Regions from separate parts of the Duganella sp. FT27W genome, predicted to be linked through region 2. Evidence: predicted binding sites of a transcription regulator. Region 2 holds the regulator's gene; the other holds the start of a gene.

Region 1 (10,372 bases), on a different contig from region 2:
CCTCGAACGCCTGGCGCAGCAGGTACTGGCGGCACTCGGGCGCGGTGATGTGGCGGTAGGTGCCCAGCACGATGTTGTTGGCGGCCAGCGAGTCGGCGGTGACAAAAAAGCCGAGGTTGCGCTTGACCAGGCGACGCTCGTCGTCGGTCAGGCCGTTCGGGTTCTTCCACAGCTCGATATCGCGCTGCATGTTCACTTCCTGCGGCATCCAGTGGTTGGCGCAGCCGGCCAGGTATTTGTCCCACGCCCACTTGTACTTGAACGGTACCAGCTGGTTGACGTCGGTTTTGCCGTTGATGATGCGCTTGTCGTCGGCATTGACGCGGCGCGCCACTTGCTCGGCGGTGGTGCCCTCGCCTTCCAGCGCGGCAGGGTTGATGGCGGCAGGTGCGGCCGGTGCGGTGTCTTCGTCCCAGGAGAGCGACATAATGGATTCCTTCTATATATATGTGGTCCCGGCAGCCCGGGACGGCAAAGCCGTCGTCCCCGCAAGGGAGGACGACGGCGCTCAAGCTAAAGGTGCCGGGCGGTGTTCAAAACGCGCCCACTGCACCGTGGCGGATTATTGGCAGGCTTCGCATTCCTCGAAACCGTCGTCGCCAGGACGCAGGTAGCAGGCTTCGCCGTCTTCCTCGGCGGATGCGGCAACTGCGGCGGCGGCTACCGGGGCAGCAGCAGCTACCGGAGCGACCGGCGCCGCAGCCTTGGCGCTGGCCGACATGCCGCCATCGACTGCCACGGCGTTCAGGGCGCCGGTCTTGGAGGTCGATTTCTCGGTATGGGTGGCCGAGGTGGTGCGCAGGTAGTACGTGGTTTTCAGGCCGCGCAGCCATGCCAGCTTGTAGGTCTCGTCCAGCTTTTTACCCGACGCGCCAGCCATGTAGATGTTCAGCGACTGGGCCTGGTCGATCCATTTCTGGCGACGCGATGCCGCTTCCACCAGCCAGCTCGGCGAGACTTCAAACGCGGTGGCGTAGATGTCGCGCAGGTCGTCCGGGATGCGGTCGATCTTGGTCAGCGAGCCGTCGAAGTATTTCAGGTCGGCGATCATGACTTCGTCCCACAGGTCGCGCGCTTTCAGGTCGCGCACCAGGTAGCCGTTGATCTCGGTGAACTCGCCCGACAGGTTCGATTTCACGTACAGGTTCTGGAACGTCGGCTCGATACAGGCCGACACGCCGATGATGTTCGAGATGGTGGCGGTCGGAGCGATCGCCACGCAGTTCGAGTTGCGCATGCCGAACTTGGCGATGCGTTCGCGCACCGGCGTCCAGTCCATGGCCGACGACAGGTCCTGCTCGAGGTAGCCGCCGCGCTCTTCGGCCAGCAGCTTGATCGAGTCTTGCGGCAGGATGCCACGGTCCCACAGCGAACCTTTGTACGACGCGTAGTGGCCACGCTCTTCGGCCAGTTCGGTCGATGCCAGGTAGGCGTAGTAGCACACCGCTTCCATCGAGGTATCGGCGAAGTTCACGCACTCTTGCGAGGCGAACGGCACGCGCATCATGTGCAGGCAGTCCTGGAAGCCCATCACACCCATGCCCACCGGACGGTGGCGCATATTGGCGTTGCGTGCTTTTTCGACGGCGTAGTAGTTGATATCGATGACGTTGTCGAGCATGCGCATCGCGGTGCGCACGGTTTTCTGCAGCTTGACGTGATCGAGCTTGCCTTCTTTCATGTGCGCCGGCAGGTTGACCGAACCGAGGTTGCAGACGGCGATTTCGTCAGGACCGGTGTTCAGGGTGATCTCGGTGCACAGGTTGGAGCTGTGGACCATGCCCACGTGCGACTGCGGCGAACGGATGTTGCATGGGTCTTTGAACGTGATCCATGGGTGACCGGTTTCGAACAGCATCGACAGCATCTTGCGCCACAGGTCGAGCGCGGCGATTTTCTTGAATACACGGATTTCGCCGGCGGCAGCACGGGCTTCGTACGCGACGTACGCTTTTTCGAAGGCTTTGCCGACCAGGTCGTGCAGGTCCGGGGTGTCCGATGGCGAGAACAGGGTCCAGTCGCCTTTTTCCATCACGCGCTTCATGAACAGGTCGGGAATCCAGTTGGCCGTGTTCATGTCGTGGGTGCGGCGGCGGTCGTCGCCGGTGTTTTTACGCAGGTCCAGGAACTCTTCGATGTCCATGTGCCAGGTTTCCAGGTAGGCGCAGACTGCGCCCTTGCGCTTGCCGCCCTGGTTGACCGCCACGGCGGTGTCGTTGACCACTTTGAGGAACGGTACCACGCCTTGCGACTTGCCGTTGGTGCCCTTGATGTGGGCGCCCAGGGCGCGCACTGGCGTCCAGTCGTTACCGAGGCCGCCGGCGAACTTGGCCAGCAGTGCGTTTTCCTTGATGGCGTCGTAGATGCCTTCCAGGTCGTCCGACACGGTGGTCAGATAGCACGACGACAGCTGCGAGCGCAGCGTGCCCGAGTTGAACAGCGTAGGCGTGGACGACATGAAGTCGAACGACGACAGCAGCTGGTAGAACTCGATGGCGCGCGCTTCGCGGTCTTGTTCGTTGAGCGACAGGCCCATGGCCACGCGCATGTAGAACGCCTGCGGCATTTCGATGCGCACGTCGCGCACATGCAGGAAGTAGCGGTCGTACAGGGTTTGCAGGCCGATGTAGCCGAATTGCAGGTCGCGGTCGGCGACCAGCGCCTTGGCCAGGCGTTCCAGGTCGAACTCGGCCAGCTTGGCGTCGAGCAGTTCGTTCTTGATGCCGTTGGCGATGTATTGCGGGAAGTACGTGATGTACTCGGCAGCGGCCGCGCCTTGCGCGACTTCCTTGCCGAAGACTTCCTTGCGGATGGTGTGCAGCAGGATGCGGGCCGTCACTTGCGAGTAGGCCGGGTCTTTTTCCATCAGCGCGCGCGCCGCCAGGATGGCGGACTTGTGCAGCTCTTCGACCGGCACGCCGTCGTACAGGTTTTTCAGGGTTTCAGCCAGGATGGCATCGGCATCGACGTGCTTTTCCAGGCCGATGCAGGCGGCGTTGATCAGGCTCGTCACGCGGCTCATTTCCAGCGGCTTGCGCTCGCCGTTTTCCACCACGTGGATTTGTGGTGCGGCGATGGCGGCGGCGCCACCTTGGGCTTCCTTGGCCAGGCGGCGCTCTTCCATGTGCTTGGCGCGGTACAGCACGTAGGCGCGGGCCACGTCATGCTCGCCCGAGCGCATCAGTGCCAGTTCCACCTGGTCTTGCACGTCTTCGATGTGGAAAGTGCCGCCCGAAGGCTGGCGGCGCACCAGGGCCGACACGACGCTGGCGGTGAGCTGCTCTACCAATTCGCGAATGCGGGCCGAAGCGGCGCCCTGGCCACCGTTGACGGCCAGGAAGGCCTTGGTCACGGCGATCGCGATTTTCGACGGTTCAAACGCGACGACCGCGCCGTTACGGCGGATGATGCGGTAGTCACCGAGGTCGCTGGCGGCCGTGGACGGGCTGCTGGCGGCGCTCGCAGCGGCTGCTGGGACCAGCGCTGGATTGAAGGTGTTGTCTTGAGTAGATTGCATTGAAGCTCCCCGGTAACAGCGTGCAGCCGTGCTGCGCGATGTATGTTTGTAAATAAAATGGCAAAAATAAAGCCTGCAGCCGGGCGAACCAGGCTGGCTTATTGTTGCGGAATATAGAGCTGAAATGGATGTTGCCCTGGCCCCGTGCCGTACAACAGGTTAAGAACCAGTGCCTTGAGAACTACTACATCTAGTGTTTAAACGAATTCCATGCACTGATTGTAGTAGGCGCAAAGTACCCGTGCAAGGGTATTTTTTAGCGGTAAAGGCAATTTTTCAATTGACTTTACAGGAGGCCTTTCACTACGCGCAGTCCGGGGTTAGCAAGTACTAACGACGGACTGCTCTCGGCATATTTTTTCCAGTCAAAAAACGCGCCGGGGTCGGTTTTGCGGCCCGGCGCGACGTGTTCGTGTCCTTGTATATCGGTGACCGGATACCGCGCCAGCAACGCCCCGGTCAGGTCCGCCAGCGCCGCATATTGCGCTGCCTCGAACGGGGTGTGGTCATTGCCTTCGAGCTCGATACCGATCGAAAAATCATTACATTTTACCCGCCCGCCGAACATCGAGACGCCGGCATGCCAGGCGCGCGCGCCGGCCGGGGCATACTGCACCACGCGGCCGTCGCGCCGGATAAAGAAGTGGCTCGACACGCGCAGATCGCGCAGGTCCGCCAGCGAAGGGTCAACATTATAATCGAGGCGGCCGGTGAACAGGTCCGACACCTGCGGACCGCCACAGCGCCCGCCCGGCAAACCGATGTTGTGGATGACCAGCAGGGTGATGTCTGCGGGGTCGGGCCGCGCGTCGATGAACGGGCTGTCATAGCGCGCCGCCGCCGGCCACCAGCCGTCGACATCGACGGCAACTACAGGTTTCATGCTTCAGGTTCCTGGATATTCAGTTTCTGCATTTGATAGCGCAACTGGCGGAAGCTGATGCCCAGCAGCTGCGCGGCCTGGGTACGGTTGAACTGCGTCTGCGCCAGTGCCCGCAATATGATATCGCGCTCGATGGCGATCAGGTAGTCGGGCAGGCTGGCCGGCAAGTCGGGCGACGATGCTGGCGATGAGGATGCGGGGGACGCGGCCGCAGCCGCCGCCACCCCATCGCCACCCTGACCACCCTGCCCGGCCTTGAGCGCCAGGTCGGCCACCTCGATCACGCCGTCGTTGGCAAACGCCAGCGCGCGCTCGAGGATATTTTCCAGTTCGCGCACATTGCCGGGAAAGCGGTAGCCGGCCAGCGCTTCGAGCACGCCCGGCCCCAGCGCCGCCTTGTGGCCGCCGCCGCCGAGGCGTTCGAGGATGGCGTCGGCCAGTGCCGGCAAATCGCCCTGGCGTTCGCGCAGCGGCGGCACCGCCAGTTCGATCACGTTCAGGCGATAGAACAGGTCCTGGCGGAAGGCGCCCTGCTCCACGCAGCGCGCCAGGTTCTTGTGGGTGGCGCTGATCAGGCGCACATCGACCGGCTCCTCCGACGTAGCGCCGATCTTGCGCACGCGCCGCTCCTGGATCGCGCGCAGCAGCTTGACCTGCATCGCCAGCGGCAGATCGGCCACCTCGTCGAGCAGCAGGGTGCCGCCGTTGGCAGCCTGGAAAAAGCCGTCGCGGTCATCGGCCGCGCCGGTGAAGGCGCCCTTGCGGTAGCCGAAAAACTCGGCTTCCATCAGCGCCTCCGGGATCGCACCGCAGTTGACCGCAATGAAAGGCTGGCCGGCACGCGGGCTGCGGGCGTGGATTTCGCGCGCCGCCAGCTCCTTGCCGCTGCCCGATTCGCCGTGGATGGCGATCGGCGCCATCGACCGCGCCAGCCGGCCGATCTGCGCGCGCAGCGCCGCCATCACGGCCGACCCGCCCTTGAGCCGGCCGTCCACCGCATCAGCATCGGCCGGGCCATTACTATGGACACCGGGCGCGGCCTCGTGCACCCGCAGCGCCGAGCGCACCAGCAGGCGCAGTTGATCGAGGGCGACCGGCTTGGCGATGTAATCGAACGCGCCGGCCTTGAGCGCGACCACCGCGTTGTCGGCACTGCCGAAAGCGGTGACCACCGCGATCGGCGTGTTCTTGTATGTGGTGGCCACGTCGCGCACCAGTTCCAGCCCCAGGCCGTCGGGCAGGCGCATGTCGGTCAGTACCAGTTGATAGGGGTGGCGGGCCAGCAGCGCGCGGGCCTCGGCCACGGTGGCGGCGCTGTCGACATCGAGCCCCATTTTTACCAGGGTCAGCTCCAGCAGTTCGCGCAGGTCGGCTTCATCATCGACGACGAGCACGCGGGGGGACCTCACGCTCATGGACAGCCTTTCGATTACTTTTGCGGTGGTGCGAAAGTGATGACAAAGCGGCCGCCGGACCGGCGATCGACGCGATGACTGTCGTGGCTGTTTTCGATACCCTCGTCGATACCAACACTATCGAAGCGGTATTCATAATCGAGCCGCGCTTCATTATTCAAACACATTTCCCGCGCCAGATACAGCCCCAGCCCGGTTCCTTTGCTCGATGTGGTGTAAAACGGTTCAAACAGATGCGCGCGCACCTCACCGCTGATGCCAGGACCGTCATCCTGCACGTGCAATTCCAGCCAGTTCGGCTGCCGCACCAGGTCCAGCCGCACCGACGCCGGCGCGCCGCTGGCGTAGCGCAGGGCATTGCCAACCAGGTTGGCGATCACCTCGCGCAGGTGCAGCGGATCGAAATGCACGGTGGTCCCGGGGGCAACCGACACGGCAATCTGGTCTTCGGCCAGGCCGTGGGTTTCGATGAATTCGTCGCGCATCTCTTCCAGGAAGCTGCCCAGCGCCAGCGGCTCGTACTGGACGTGGGATTTACGCGACAGTTGCAGGATGTCCTCGACGATGCGGTTGACCCGTTTGACGTTGTCGCCGACGATGCGCAACAGGCGGCGCTGGCCGGGATCGGCGATGTCTTCCTCGAGCAGCGCGGTGGCGTGGCCGATGGCCGACAGCGGATTGCGCACTTCGTGGGCAATGCTGGCGGTGAGCCGGCCCATCGAGGCCAGCTTGAGCTGCTGCGCGCGTTCCTCGATCTCGCTCACCTCCTGCAAAAAAATCACGCTGCGCGCCAGGTTGGGACCACCGGCGATGACGTCGCCGAGATCGACGGCGGCAAACCGCGCCTTGAGGCGAATGCTGAAATACGGCTTCAGGGTGATGAAGGCGGTATCGAGCGCGGGATCCGCGCGCCATTCGGCGTAGGCCAGCGCCAGCGGCGCGTGGTCATCCGATGCCGACAGCTCCTGCCCGGTCAGACCGAGCATCTGCTGCGCGGCCGGATTGCCGGCCCAGATGCGGCCATCGGCATCGACCACCAGCACGCCGTCGGCCACGTTGGCCATCACCAGCCGGTTGACCGCCTGCTGCACGCCGATCTCCACGCCGCGCCGGATCGCCAGCTCTTCCTGGCCGATCAGCCGCGCCGCCATGCGGTTCACCCCCAGCACGGCGGCAAAATACGCGGCGCCGTACAAGCCCGATTGCAGCAGCACATGTTCGCCCTCCATCTCCAGCACCTGGATCACGCCCACGCCCAGCATGAACAGCGCGACCAGCGCGGTGCAGAACAGCGCCAGCACCAGCGGCGCCAGGATGGCCGTACCGGCGAGCGGAAACAGGTACAAGATGGCCAGGCCGCTGCGCAAACCGCCGCCGTCCACATATAACAGAGAGATGATGGCCAGGTCGCAGGCGATTTGCGTGAGCACCTGCGCCAGGAAGCGACGCTGCAAGTACACCGCCGTCAAGGCAAAGCCGATCGCCAGCACCAGATAGGCCAGGCAGATCCACAAATACAGGTAGTGGCCGGAAGACCGCAGGCCGCGACCGTCAAAGCTCAGGTACACCAGCAGCACCACCGCGATGACGATGCGGGTGGCGTTGAGGGTTTGCAGCGAGCGCCAGAACGTCGCGCGCGTGGGATGGGAGTCGCCTGGCAAAGCCGGAGGGGCTTGCAGGCGCTCCATGGCGTCAGTTCGGTGGCAGGGCGGCGTGCGCCTTGCTGCAGTAGATGGCGCCGTCGAAGCGCACCGCCTCGCCGGCCGGGAAGAATACGCCGCAGTGCGCGCATTCGAGCATGGTTTCAGCCTCGATGGCGGGCTTTTGCGCGCCGCGCGGCGCATAGCCGGCCGGACCGCCCGGCGCCTGCTGCCGCTGCTGCGCGTCGCGGAATTGTTGTTCGGCGCGCTTTTGCGCGCTACGAATCTTGCTGCGGATCGCGAAGACGATCAGGCAAATCAAACCCACCCAAAACAAAATGCGGCTCATGCCCATCCTTTATGCAGTACCACTTCAAACACGAAACGGCTGCCGACATACGCCAGCAGCAAGGTGGCGAACCCCGCCAGGGTAAAACTCAGCGCCGTCTTGCCGCGCCAGCCGCGCAGGCGGCGCCCGGCCAGCAGCGCCGCGAACAGCAGCCACGACAACATGGTAAACGCCGATTTATGGTCCCACTTGAGCGCCTGCCCGAACAGTTGTTCGGAAAACACGATGCCGGACAATACCGTCAGCGTGAGCAAGGTAAAGCCGATGCCGATCATGCGGAACAACAGCTTTTCCATGGTGAGCAGCGCCGGAAGCTGGTCGAGCGCGCCCGACAAGAAACTCTTGCGGTCGGTGGCCGCGTGCAGACGCGCTTCCTGCAACGCCATCAGCACGGCGTGGAAAGCAGCAATGGTGAGGGTGCTATAAGCCAGCGTGGCGACCGCGATGTGCCAGCCGAACAGCGGAGTCTTGTCGCCCAGTGCAATCAGGGCGCCGGGATAGATCGCCTGCAGCGCGACGGTGAACGCAGCGGCCGGCATGACCAGGCGGCGCAGGCCGTCGAGGCCGAAGTTGCGGTTCTCAAACCAGTACGCGGCCACCGACACCCACAGCGCCGACGACAGCATGGCCGCAAAACCGAGCCGCAGCGAGCCGTCGGCAGCGACGTCGGTCCACAGCCCGGCGCCATGCACCAGCCAGGCCACGACGGTCACCGCCGACACCAGCGTGCCGCGGCGCGACGGCAAGGCGGCGCAAAGTAGATACAGCACGATGGCTGCGATGAACAAATAGGTCTGCATGCACCCAGTTTACACTATCGCTCAATCGGCGGCAGCCCCTCAATCGACCGCCGCCATGCGCAGTTCGTCGTGGTGGTGGCGTTGTTGCTCTTCCATCACCAGTTGTCCCAGTTCGCGCTTGAGGGCGTTGAACGATGCATCGGCCGGATCGCGCAGGCGCGGCAGGTCCACCAGCAAGTCGCGCTTGATGGTGCCGGGGCGGTAGGTCATCACCACGATGCGGTCGGCCAGGTAGATCGCCTCCTCGATGCTGTGGGTGACAAAGATGATGGTTTTGTTCAGCGCCGCCCACAGCCGCAGCAGCTCGTCCTGCAAATTGCGGCGGGTGAGCGCGTCGAGCGCGCCGAACGGCTCGTCCATCAGCATGATCGGCGAATCGAGCGCCAGCACGCGGGCGATCGCCACGCGCTGGCGCATGCCGCCCGACAGGTCTTTCGGGTAGCGGTGGCGAAAATCGGTCAGCGACAGCATCGCCAGCAGTTGCTCGACCCGGGCGCCGGTCGCCGCTTCGCCTTTGCCCTGGATGCGCAGGCCGAAGCCGATATTGTCGGCCACCGTCATCCACGGGAACAGCGCGTACTCCTGGAATACCATGCCGCGCTCGGGGCCGGGGCCGGTCACCAGCCGGCCGCCGGCGGTAATGGTGCCGGTGGTGGGCGGCGCAAAGCCGGCCACCGCATTGAGCAAGGTCGATTTGCCGCAGCCCGAAGGCCCCAGCAAACAGACGAACTGCCCTTGCGGAATGGCGAGATCGATGCCCTGCAACGCCACCATGTCGCGCCCGGCCGTATGAAATACCTTGCCGACGCCTTCTATCAGAATATGCGGATTCATTGCTGCTCCAGGCCGCGGTGCCAGCGCAGCAGATGGTTGTTCAACCGGTTCATCGCCACATCGATCGCCAGGCCCAGCAGGCCGATGGTGACCATGCCGGCGATGATCTTGTCCGACCAGAAGTACTCGCGCGCCTCGAGGATGCGGAAACCGAGGCCGTTGTTTACGGCGATCATCTCGGAGACGATCACCACGATGAAGGCAGTGCCGATACCGATCCGCACGCCGGACAATATATATGGCACGGCGGCAGGCAGGATCACCCGTACGAACAGGGTGGCGCCGGTGGCGCCGAGGTTGCGCGCGGCGCGCAGGTAGATGCCATCGACCTGGCGCACGCCGGCGATGGTGTTCATCAGCACCGGGAAGAACGCCCCCAGCGCGATCAGGAACACGGCCGGCGGATTACCGAGCCCGAACCACAGGATCGACAGCGGAATGTACGCGATCGGCGGAATCGGCCGCAGCAGCTGCACCATCGGGTTGAACCAGCGGTAGGCGCGGGCATTGGCGCCCATGGCCAGGCCCAGCGGCAGCGCCAGGCCGGCGCCGATGGCAAACCCCACCGCCACGCGGTACAGGCTGCCGAGCGAGTCGACGATCAACTCGCCCGAGACGGCCCAGGCCAGCCAGCTGCCGTCGGCGGCATGGTACGGTTGCAGCGGCAGCAGGTACTCGATCCATTTATTGACCACCGCCAGCGGCGATGGCAGCACCTGCGGATTGACCCAGCCCAGCGAAGTTGCGGCCTGCCACAGCACGATCACCAGCGCCGGCACGATGGCGCCGACCAGGCCGGCGCCCGCGCGCTGCCAGGAGAAGGACGCGGCGGCCATCTATTTCACACCCAGGGTTTTCTTGGCCGCCACCAGCAGGTCGGTGCGCACCCAGTCGTGGGCGGTCGGCACGTTGCGCAGGCGGCCCACGCCGGTCT
Region 2 (10,372 bases):
CTGGGCCATCGATACTTCGTTGGCCAGCACTTCGATCTGGCCGCGCAGCTTGGCGATCTCCTGCATCGTGTTGTCGTTCTGATTGATCATGTCCAGCGTGCTGGACTTGTCGGACTTGGTTTCGAGGCGGGCGTTGGTTTCGACGCGCAGGGCTTCGACCTTGGCGCGCAGGTCCAGCAGGGCCTTGCGGGCTTCGTCGTCATCGAACAGGCCGGCATGGGCTTGCAGCGGCAGCCAGGTCATCGCAGCGAGCACGGCGGCGGAGACGCCGGATTTGGAGAGTTTCATCATGTCGGGCGCTTTCAACAAATCAAAATGGAAACGGGGCGATGCCTGGACTTGGGGACCAAGTCCGGGTACCGCCCCGTATTATGCCTGTGACCCGGCAAAAGAGAAATTACTTGTAAACGATGTCGGCGCGGCGGTTTTCAGCGCGTGCGGCTTCGTCGGTGCCGGCAGCTTTTGGCTTCTCTTTGCCCAGCGAGACGGCTTCGATTTGCGAATCCGACACGCCCAGGGTGGTCATGGCTTTACGCACGGCCTCGGCGCGTTTCAGGCCCAGGGCCAGGTTGTACTCGGAGCCGCCGCGGTCATCGGTGTTACCCTGGATCAGGATCTGGCGCGATTTGTTTTTCGCCAGGTAAGCCGAGTGGTTTTCCACCACTGGACGGCCATCGGCGCGCACGCTGTAGCTGTCATAGTCGAAATACACGCTGCGGTTGGCCAGCACGCCTTTTGGATCGTCCAGCGGGTCGAGCGACTTGGTTTCAACTGGCGCCACGGTGCGGGTGTCCGCTGGTGCCGTCGCCGGGCCGGTGGCTGGACGCTCCACCACTGGTGGCGGGGTGTTTTCCTTGATCGGGGTCGACGAGCAAGCCGACAGGATCGCTGCGGTGGTCAGGACGAGGGCTAAGCTGCTGATTTGACGCATGAGTTTCTCCTAGTAACGTTAGATTTTGATTGTTTTACTGCATGAACGGACCCCAGGTGGGCTCCTTGATGTTGCCCGCCTGAGTGGTCAGACGTTGCTTCACACGGCCATCCACCGAGACCACGGCCAGCGACTTGCGGCTGCCTGCCGTCGTGGCGTACATGATGTACTTGCCATTCGGCGCGAAGCTCGGCGATTCGTCGCTGGTCGTATCCGACAGGCGCGTTTCCTGGCCACTGCCCAGGTCGAGCACGTACAGCTGGAAGTTGCCGTCGCGGCGCGAGATATAGGCCAGGGTCTTGCCGTCCGACGAGACGCGCGGGCTGGTGTTGTAGGTGCCGGAGAAGGTCACGCGCTTGGCGTCGCCGCCGCTGGCGCTCATGCGATAAATTTGCGGGCCGCCGCTGCGGTCGCTGGTGAAGTAGATGCTCTGGCCGTCGGCCGACCATTGTGGCTCGGTATCGATGCCGCCGTTGCTGGTGACGCGGCGCAGGTTGCTGCCGTCGGCGTTCACCGTGTAGATCTCGTAGTTGCCGTCACGCGACAGCGCCACGGCCAGCTTGTTGCCGTCCGGTGCCCAGGCTGGCGCCGAGTTATTGCCTTTTTCATTGGCCACCACGGTGCGGGCGCGGGTGATCAGGTTCTGGATGTAGACGACCGGCTTTTTCTGCTCGAACGACACGTATGCGACCTTGGTGCCGTCCGGCGACCACGATGGCGAGATGATCGGCTCGTTGGAACGCAGCGCCAGTTGCTCGCCTTCGCCATCGGCGTCGGCAATCATCAGCATATTGCTGCGGCCTTCCTGCTTTACATACGAAATGCGGGTGGAAAACGCGCCGCGCACGCCGGTCAGCTTGAAGAACACGTCGTCGGCGATCAGGTGCGCGGACAGGCGCGTGAACTGGGCGGTCACCGCCTTGTCCAGGTTGGAGATTTGCGATTGCTTGACGGTGTCGTACAGTTTGTAGCGCACGTCGTAGCGGCCATCGGCCATGGCATTGACGGTGCCAACCACCAGCGCATCGGCGCCCTTGGCTTTCCAGCCGCTGTAGTCGACGTTGTTGACGTCGCTGATCACACCGGCGTCAATGATTTTAAAGGCGCCGCTGCGCTCGAGGTCGGCCTTGATGATGGCCGACACCATGTGCGGTGCCACGCCTTCGTTGGCGAAGCCGGCTACGGCGACGGGGATCTGGTTGCTGCCGGCGCCCGAAATCTCGATGCGCATCTGCGCCTGGGCGCTGCCCATGGTGGCCGCGATGGTCAGGCCGGCGTAGAGAATGATGTGTTTAAATTTGGTTTGCATTAGTGCATATCCTTCATGTTGAAGTTCAGTTCCAGTTCGCGCTCTACCGTACCATCTTTTTTCTTCGGGAGCGGTGACGATTTGGCAATTGCGTTCTCGATCGCACTGTCGTACGCAGGTGAGGCGCTGCCCTTGATCTTGCGAACGCCAATAATTTCACCGGTTGGCAACTGGGTGATCTTGTAGGTTGCCGTCAGCGTATCGTCGGTGCCGCCATAGACCAGGTTGTTCTTGACCTTGGTACGGATCGCTGCCGCGTAGCCGCCATCAACCTTGCCGCCAGTCGATTGAGCAGCCGTGCCGGTGGAACCCTTCGATGCAGATCCGGTAATCCGGCTCATTTCCGCAGCAAACGCTTTTTCCTTGGCGGCCTTGTCAGCCTTGTCGGCCTTTTCCTTGGCCAGTTTCTCGGCTGCGGCCTTTTTCTTGGCTTGCTCGGCGGCGAGTTTCTTCTCTTTCTCTTCCTGTTCTTTTTCTTCCTCTTCCCGGGCTTTTTGCTCGGCGAGTTTTTTCTGCTCAAGCTTCTTCTTGGCGTCGAGCTTGGCCTGCTTCTCGTCCGCCTCTTTCTTCAGCTGAGCTTCCTTGAGTTCCTTGGCCTCGGCGATCTTATTCTCTTCCTCGAGCTTTTTCTTCTTTTCTTTCAGGCGTTCGAGGGCGATGTCGGGTGCTTTGGGCGCAGGTGGCACTTCCACCGGCGGTGGTGGTGGAGCTTTGACCACGGGCGGCGGCATGGGTTCAGGCTCCGGCGCCGGTTCTGGATCAGGTTCCGGTTGGGGTTCCGGCGGGGCGGCGGGGGCGGCGTCCTGCACCGTCATGTCCCAGATTTCTGCCTGGACTTCGGTCGGTTCGGTGTTCTGCCAGCTCACGCCCACCCACAGGAACAGCAACAGCACCGCGTGCACCGATACGGCAAGTATCGTTGCGCGCCAGCCATTGTGTTGTCGCGGCACCTTGTACGGGCCGCCTGCGGTAGGGGGATTCATCTATTCAACGTTCTTATTGAGTGGCCAAACCCACGCGGGTAATGCCCATTTTCTTTGCTTCCGAGATCAGCTGGATCACGTCATCGTACTTGCTTTCCTTGTCGCCCGAGATCAGCACAGGGTAGTCGGGATGCGCCTCGTGCAAGGTGCGCAGTTTTTTCACCAGCGCATCGCGGCTTGGCGCCGTCTCTGGCGCGTCCGCATCCTTGCCCTTGACGCCGATCGACAGCGCGCCGTTCGGCTTGATGACGATCTGCACGTAGTCGCTGGGCGGCTTGGTCGATTTTTCCGCGTGCGGCAAGTCCACCACCGAAGCGTCGTTGGCCGATGGCATGACCATGAAAATGATCAGCAGGCACAACATCACGTCGATGTACGGCACGACGTTGATTTCGGACTTGAGCTTGCGGCCACGGCCACCGCGCATGCTGCTGTTAAAAGAAGAACCCATGATCGCTCTGCCTTATCAAATGCCCGCGCTTAGCGCGACTGGCGTTGCAGGATGTTGGAGAACTCTTCGACAAAGCTCTCGAAGCGGATCGCCAGGCGATCGATATCGTGCGAGAAACGGTTGTAAGCCACCACCGCAGGAATCGCCGCGAACAGGCCGATGGCGGTGGCGATCAGTGCTTCGGCAATGCCGGGCGCAACCGCTGCCAGCGTGGCTTGCTGCACATTGGCCAGGCCACGGAACGCGTTCATGATGCCCCACACGGTACCGAGCAGGCCGATGTACGGCGACACCGAGCCGACCGAGGCCAGGAAGGCCAGGTGCGATTCGAGCACGTCCATCTCGCGCTGGAAGGCCGCGCGCATGGCGCGGCGGGCGCCGTCCAGGATGGCGCCGTGGTCCATGCTTTCACGGCTGGCGGCGTAGGCAGCCTTGCTCTTGATGAATTCGCCCATGCCGGCCTCGAAGATGCGGGCCAGCGGGCCGCTGCCGGCGCGGTCCTTGCCGGCGTTCTGGTGCAATGCGTGCAGGTTGCCGCCGGCCCAGAAGGTCTTTTCGAATTCCACGGTCTGGCGGCGCGCGGAACGGACCGCGAACAATTTGCTGAAGATGTACGTCCAGCTGACCAGCGAGATAATGAGCAACAACGCCATGATCAACTGCACGATCAGGTGGGCATTGGTGATGAGGGAGATGAAAGAGAGGTCTTGGGTGACGTTCATTGTTTATCAGTCTGATCAGTCGGAGATTACGTAGTGACGCATTTTTTCGGCCACGGCGGATGGTATGGCGCGCAAGCGCATGGCGGTATCGACGCAGGCGATGGTGACCTGGGCCGAATTCAACAATTGCTCGCCACACCATGCTTGCTGCTGGAATGCAACCGATGCACGGCCTAGCTTTTGGATGCCAAGTGTTAATTTTATTACGTCGTCAAGCTTTGCAGGCGCATGATACTCCGAGGTCACACTTTTGACGACGAACAACACGTCATGTTCCTGCTGCAATGCGTGCTGGTTCACATTGAGGTGGCGCAGCCATTCGGTACGGGCCCGCTCGAAGAATTTCAGGTAGTTGGCGTAATAGACGATCCCGCCGGCGTCGGTGTCTTCGTAATAGACCCGGACATTCCAGTCGAACTGTGCTGGCATGTTGTATTGAGTGCAAATAAGATTGAGCAACATTCTACGCGAATTTATTGCGCTGGTTGAAGGAAGGACGGGCCAATTGCGTCCTTCCCCTGCAAAATTCAGCGTAAATTAAGTTTCACCACCCATTTATCACGGCCGTGATCAGAGCGTACGCTTGATATTGAGCGGACCGTAACCCTGGCAGGTCGGCATCATCTCGATCCGGTTGATATTGATATGCGCGGGCAGGGTGGCAATCCAGTACGCGGTGTTGGCGATATCGTCGGCGGTCAGCGGCGTGGTGCCTTCGTACACCTTGGCGGCGGCCTCGTCGTTGCCCTTCATACGCACGTTGGAAAACTCGGTGCCGCCGCACAGGCCGGGCGCCAGGTTGGTGGCGCGCACGCCGGTGCCCACCAGGTCGGCACGCAGGTTGAGCGTGAACTGCTCGACGAAAGCCTTGGTTGCGCCATAGACGTTGCCGCCCGGATAAGGCGTATCGCCGGCAACCGAGCCGATATTGATGATGGTGCCGCTGCCGCGTTTGACCATGTCCGGCAGGATAGCGCGCGTCATGGCAACCAGGCCGCTGACGTTGGTGGCGATCATGGTGTCCCAGTCGTCCAGCGACGATTCGTGGGCCGGCGTGACGCCCAGAGCGAGGCCGGCGTTATTGACCAGCACATCGATCTGGCGCCAGGCTTCCGGCAAACCGGCCAGCACGGCAGTAATCGACGCGCGGTCGGTCACATCGAGCACGACCGGCAGGGCAGCGTCGCCCAGTTCAGCGGCCAGGGCCTGCAGGCGGTCGGCGCGGCGGCCGGCGATCAGGACTTTATGGCCGTTTTGAACGAAGATGCGGGCCATGGCAGCGCCGAAGCCGGCGGAGGCGCCAGTGATGAAGACGATCATGAGGTTTCCTAGAGTGAGTGACAGGGTGGCAAAATTGTAGCTGAAATGCCCAATGTTGCCCGGCGATGCCGCGAAATGCCGATGTTGCAAATTAGATCAGCCCGGCTTTCTCGCAAATTTGCTCAAATCTGGCGCATAAATTACAATCCCGGTTCCATTACGTCTCACGTAACTGGCGAAAAGCTGCGGTCAGCCCCAAAATGGTGCGCTGGTCTGTCGGCGAAAGATGGACATCCATCGGGAAACGTGAGATTTCAACAGCCGTTCGCCTGGGCAGCCCATCGATGGAATGCACGAAAGAGGCTGCCTGTCCGCTTTGGCTTCCCTCATTCGATCCAACCTGCCAGCAACAACGTTACTCATTATTGGAGTTTTTTCATGTTCGCAAAAGATCACACCCTCGCCAGCGTTGACCCGGAACTGTTCGGCGCCATCCAGAACGAAAACACCCGCCAGCACGACCACATCGAACTGATCGCGTCCGAGAACTACACCTCGCCAGCCGTCATGGAAGCCCAAGGCTCCCAGCTGACCAATAAATACGCCGAAGGCTACCCAGGCAAACGCTACTACGGCGGTTGCGAATACGTGGACGTCGTCGAGCAACTGGCGATCGACCGCGTAAAACAACTGTTCGGCGCGGAAGCGGCCAACGTCCAGCCGAACTCCGGCTCGCAAGCGAACCAGGGCGTGTTCTTTGCCGTCCTGAAACCAGGCGACACCATCATGGGCATGTCGCTGGCCGAAGGCGGCCACCTGACCCACGGCATGCCATTGAACATGTCCGGCAAATGGTTCAACGTGGTGTCGTACGGCCTGACCGCTGAAGAGGACATCGACTACGACGCGATGGAAGCGCTGGCCAAGGAACACAAGCCCAAGCTGATCATCGCCGGCGCGTCAGCCTTCTCGAAAAAGATCGACTTCGAACGTTTTGCAGCCGTTGCCAAGGCAGTGGGCGCTTACTTCATGGTCGATATGGCCCACTACGCCGGCCTGATCGCTGCCGGCCTGTACCCAAACCCGGTGCCACACGCCGACTTCGTCACCTCGACCACGCACAAATCGCTGCGCGGCCCGCGCGGCGGCATCATCCTGATGAAGGCAGAGCACGAGAAAATCATCAACTCGGCCATCTTCCCCGGCATCCAGGGCGGCCCGCTGATGCACGTCATCGCCGGCAAGGCAGTGGCATTCAAGGAAGCACTGACGCCTGAATTCAAGGCTTACCAGCAACAAGTGGTGATCAACGCCGACGTGCTGGCCAAGACCCTGATCAAGCGCGGTCTGCGTATCGTTTCGGGCGGCACCGAGTCGCACGTGATGCTGGTGGACCTGCGTCCGAAGAATCTGACCGGCAAGGAAGCCGAAGCGATCCTGGGCACCGCCCACATCACCACCAACAAGAACGGCATCCCGAACGATCCGCAGAAACCGTTCGTGACCTCGGGCATCCGCCTCGGTTCGCCAGCGATGACCACCCGTGGTTTCAAGGAAGCCGAAGCGGAAGAAGTGGGCAACCTGATCGCCGACGTGCTGGACAACCCGCACGACGCCGCCACCATCGAGCGTGTAAAAGCTGCTGTTAAAGTGTTGGCCGACAAGTACCCGGTCTACGCCAAGTAATCCCCTGGCGCGCCGGCGGTCACCACCGGCGCGCCGTTTCAATATTCAGTGGCTCATATGAAATGTCCGTTCTGCCAGCATGACGATACCCAGGTTCTCGATACGCGTGTATCCGAGGAAGGGGATGCCATCCGCCGTCGCCGTCGCTGCACGAAATGTGATAAACGATTTACCACGTACGAACGCATCGAACTGGTGATGCCGGCCGTGGTCAAGAAGAACGGCAGCCGTACCGAATACTCGGCGGAAAAATTGCGTGGCAGCCTGTCGCTGGCCTTGCGCAAACGCCCCGTGGCGGCGCCCGCCGTCGATGCGGCGGTCTCGTCCATCAAAGAAAAACTGCTCACCAGCGGCCTGCGCGAAGTCGATACCGGTTACATCGGCGAACTGGTCATGCAGGAATTGCAGCGCCTCGATACCGTGGCCTACATCCGTTTTGCTTCCGTCTACAAAAACTTCGAAGATCTGGCCGAGTTCCAGAATGCGATTGCGGAAGTGGGTGAGGAAAGCAAGCCGCGCAAGACCGAGTGAGCGCCTGACCAGGCATCCCCTGCTGCGTTGCAGCTTTTGCGCCGTACATTCGTACTATCTTCGTCGCTGCGTCTTGCGCTGAGGGTTGCGTCAGGCACGCCTAGTCGCCGCCACCACCGCAACCTCCGCCACCGCAGCCGCTGCTATCGCCGCCGCTGTCTCCACCGCCATCGCTGTCGCTGCTGTCGCCGCTCCCGGTGCCTGAGCCGCTGTCGCCACCGCCCAGGTGGGCACCGCAGTAGGTATCGCCTCCACCACCACCGCCTTGCTGACCCTTGCGCGCGACACCGTCGCAATCGGGTACGTACACGAAGCCGTTCGGGATGGCCAGCTTGCTGTCGAGCGCAAACAGCAACGGCAGCCGCGACGGATGGCGCGGATCGATATTTTCCTCGGCGCAGGCCAGGCGCCAGGTGCGCCGGATGCCGTCGTTGCCACGGTGGCGCTGGTCGAGCGCGATGGCCGGGGTGTGGTGCAGGGTGCCGCCGAACGCCTTGCGGCAAAACTGTTCGTAAGCCCGGGTGTAGAGGATGAATTCGTGCCACAGGTCGTCCACCACCTGCGACGGCATCGACACAAACTGCCCGCCACTTTTCAGGTGTACCAGGAAGAACTGGCGCAGTCCCTGTGCCACCAGCTGGCAATCCTTGGGCGTCAGTTGCGGATGATGAACTTGCAGTGCTTCGAACAATCCTTTCGGCAGCAGAAACTCGCGGATGGTGGCCTCGCGCCGGGTGCGGCGCTGGCGCTGCCAGACAAAACCACCACCGCAAGCCAGGCAAGTACCGGCAACGGCAAGCAGAATACTCATAATTGGCCCCGATCACATGGTGGACCATGATTGCTTAAAAGTTAACCGAATGCAAGCGCCTGATCTTACTTCACCGCGTCACTGTCGTGTTCGCCAATTGTTGTCAACCGCCCGAACACAAGCGCACGCTTGATCCATCTCAGATCTCAGCCATAAAGCACTGCTAACGTCGAACTCTGTCCTCGTCATGTAGCGGAGGTTGGCCGTGCGCTCAGGTACAAAGTTGTGGTCGGTTAGGGGCTTCACCCTGCTCGAGGTGCTGATTGCCGTGTTCGTACTGGCGGTGGGCATCGTCGGTGGCGTGTCGATGCAACTGGCGGCCATGCGCGCGCGGCACCAGAGCGCCTTGCTGGCGCAGGCATCATTGCTGGCGACCAGTATGGCCGAACGCCTGCGCGCCAACCCGTCGCAGATGCAATTGCCCGACGGTGCCAATCCCTACCTGACGCTTGACTACGATGTGCTCGACCAGCCACCACCCGCGCCGCCGGCCGTGCTGTGCTACGCCGATGCCTGCAACGCGGCGCAACTGGCCTGGTTCGATCTCTACGAAATCAAGACCGCCCTGCGCACGCACCTGCCCAGCGGCCGCGTGGTGATCTGCCGCGACACCGGCCTGTGGAGCGGTGGCACCTTGCTGTGGCCTTGCAGTGGCGGGGCCGGTGCACCGCTGGTGATCAAGGTAGGCTGGCGCGGCAAACGCGCCGACGGTACGCCGCAAGTCGATCGCACCGGCCAGCACGTGCCGGGCGTGGCGCTGCCGGTCGGAGCATTGTGATGAAGCGCCCGCGCCAACATGGCGGCTATCGGTGCACGTCGATAAGGCGCACGCGACAGCAAGGCAGGTATCGCAGCACATTGATGAAGCTTACGCACCGACAAGGCCGTTATCCGAGCACGTTAATGAAGTGCACGCGCAAACAGGGCGGGTATCGGCGTACGTTAACGAGGCGTGGGCGTGAACAGGGCCTGTCTCATAGCAGGTTCATAAAGCTCACGCGCCAGGACGGCTGGAGCCTGGTTGAGTTGCTGGTTGCCGCCGGCCTGGGGCTGTTGTTGACCTTGTTGGCTGGCAGCCTGCTGCTGGCGTCGGCCGGCAACTATCGCCATCACGCCGAAAGCGCCTGGCTCGACGATGGCGGCCGTTATGCGCTCGAGATCATGGCGCAGTCGGTGCGGCAGGGCGCTTACGTCAACTGGGACAGCATGGCCGCGCCGGTATCCATCGCCGACGATGCACCGACGTTGATCAGCGGTTGGGATGCGCACAGCTTGGGCAAAGCCAGTTATGGCATCGGTACGCCGCTGCCAGCCGTGGCCAACGGCAGCGATGTGCTGGCTGTGCGCTTTGCCGGTCACGGTCAGGGCACCAGCGGCGATGGCTCGAGCATCAACTGCGGCGGCTTCGGCGTGGCGGCGCCCGATGATGGTGACGAGCTCGGCTGGAGCATCTTCTATGTCGCACTGGGCGAGGGCGGCGACGGCGAATTGCGCTGCAAATATCTGGGCAATGGCAACTGGGGCGCGGACGCCATCGTGCGCGGCGTCGAATCGTTCCAGGTGCTATACGGCCTGGACACCGACCAGCCCGCCGACGGTGTCCCCAACCGCTATCTGAACGCTACTGCCATCCGCGCCCTCGACAACGCGCTGGCGCCAGCAGGTGCCACGCCAGAAGAACAACAGCG

The links. The regulator NrdR, encoded in region 2, represses ribonucleotide reductase genes. The targets are predictions, from matches to a motif close to CACNANATNTNGTG.
Region 1: a site for NrdR is predicted at 3,700-3,713, ahead of F8197_RS22365 (ribonucleoside-diphosphate reductase subunit alpha). Genes of this name have one in related genera too.

The regions. Positions count from the first base shown of each region.
Region 1 is NZ_WHIV01000005.1:75,246-85,617, reverse strand. It holds gene F8197_RS22370 (ribonucleotide-diphosphate reductase subunit beta) at 1-427, opposite strand, end outside; gene F8197_RS22365 (ribonucleoside-diphosphate reductase subunit alpha) at 563-3,517, opposite strand; gene ampD (1,6-anhydro-N-acetylmuramyl-L-alanine amidase AmpD) at 3,804-4,400, opposite strand; gene F8197_RS22355 (sigma-54 dependent transcriptional regulator) at 4,397-5,815, opposite strand; gene F8197_RS22350 (PAS domain-containing sensor histidine kinase) at 5,830-7,503, opposite strand; gene F8197_RS22345 (PP0621 family protein) at 7,508-7,804, opposite strand; gene F8197_RS22340 (inner membrane protein YpjD) at 7,801-8,604, opposite strand; gene F8197_RS22335 (ABC transporter ATP-binding protein) at 8,644-9,438, opposite strand; gene F8197_RS22330 (ABC transporter permease) at 9,435-10,274, opposite strand; gene F8197_RS22325 (ABC transporter substrate-binding protein) at 10,275-10,372, opposite strand, start outside.
Region 2 is NZ_WHIV01000003.1:1,125,720-1,136,091, reverse strand. It holds gene ybgF (tol-pal system protein YbgF) at 1-291, opposite strand, end outside; gene pal (peptidoglycan-associated lipoprotein Pal) at 398-931, opposite strand; gene tolB (Tol-Pal system beta propeller repeat protein TolB) at 966-2,240, opposite strand; gene tolA (cell envelope integrity protein TolA) at 2,240-3,223, opposite strand; gene F8197_RS16880 (ExbD/TolR family protein) at 3,237-3,674, opposite strand; gene tolQ (protein TolQ) at 3,704-4,396, opposite strand; gene ybgC (tol-pal system-associated acyl-CoA thioesterase) at 4,412-4,825, opposite strand; gene F8197_RS16865 (SDR family oxidoreductase) at 4,967-5,716, opposite strand; ZMP/ZTP riboswitch at 5,875-5,998, shown strand; gene glyA (serine hydroxymethyltransferase) at 6,095-7,342, shown strand; gene nrdR (transcriptional regulator NrdR) at 7,400-7,873, shown strand; gene F8197_RS16850 (hypothetical protein) at 7,974-8,684, opposite strand; gene pilV (type IV pilus modification protein PilV) at 8,890-9,462, shown strand; gene F8197_RS16840 (PilW family protein) at 9,711-10,372, shown strand, end outside.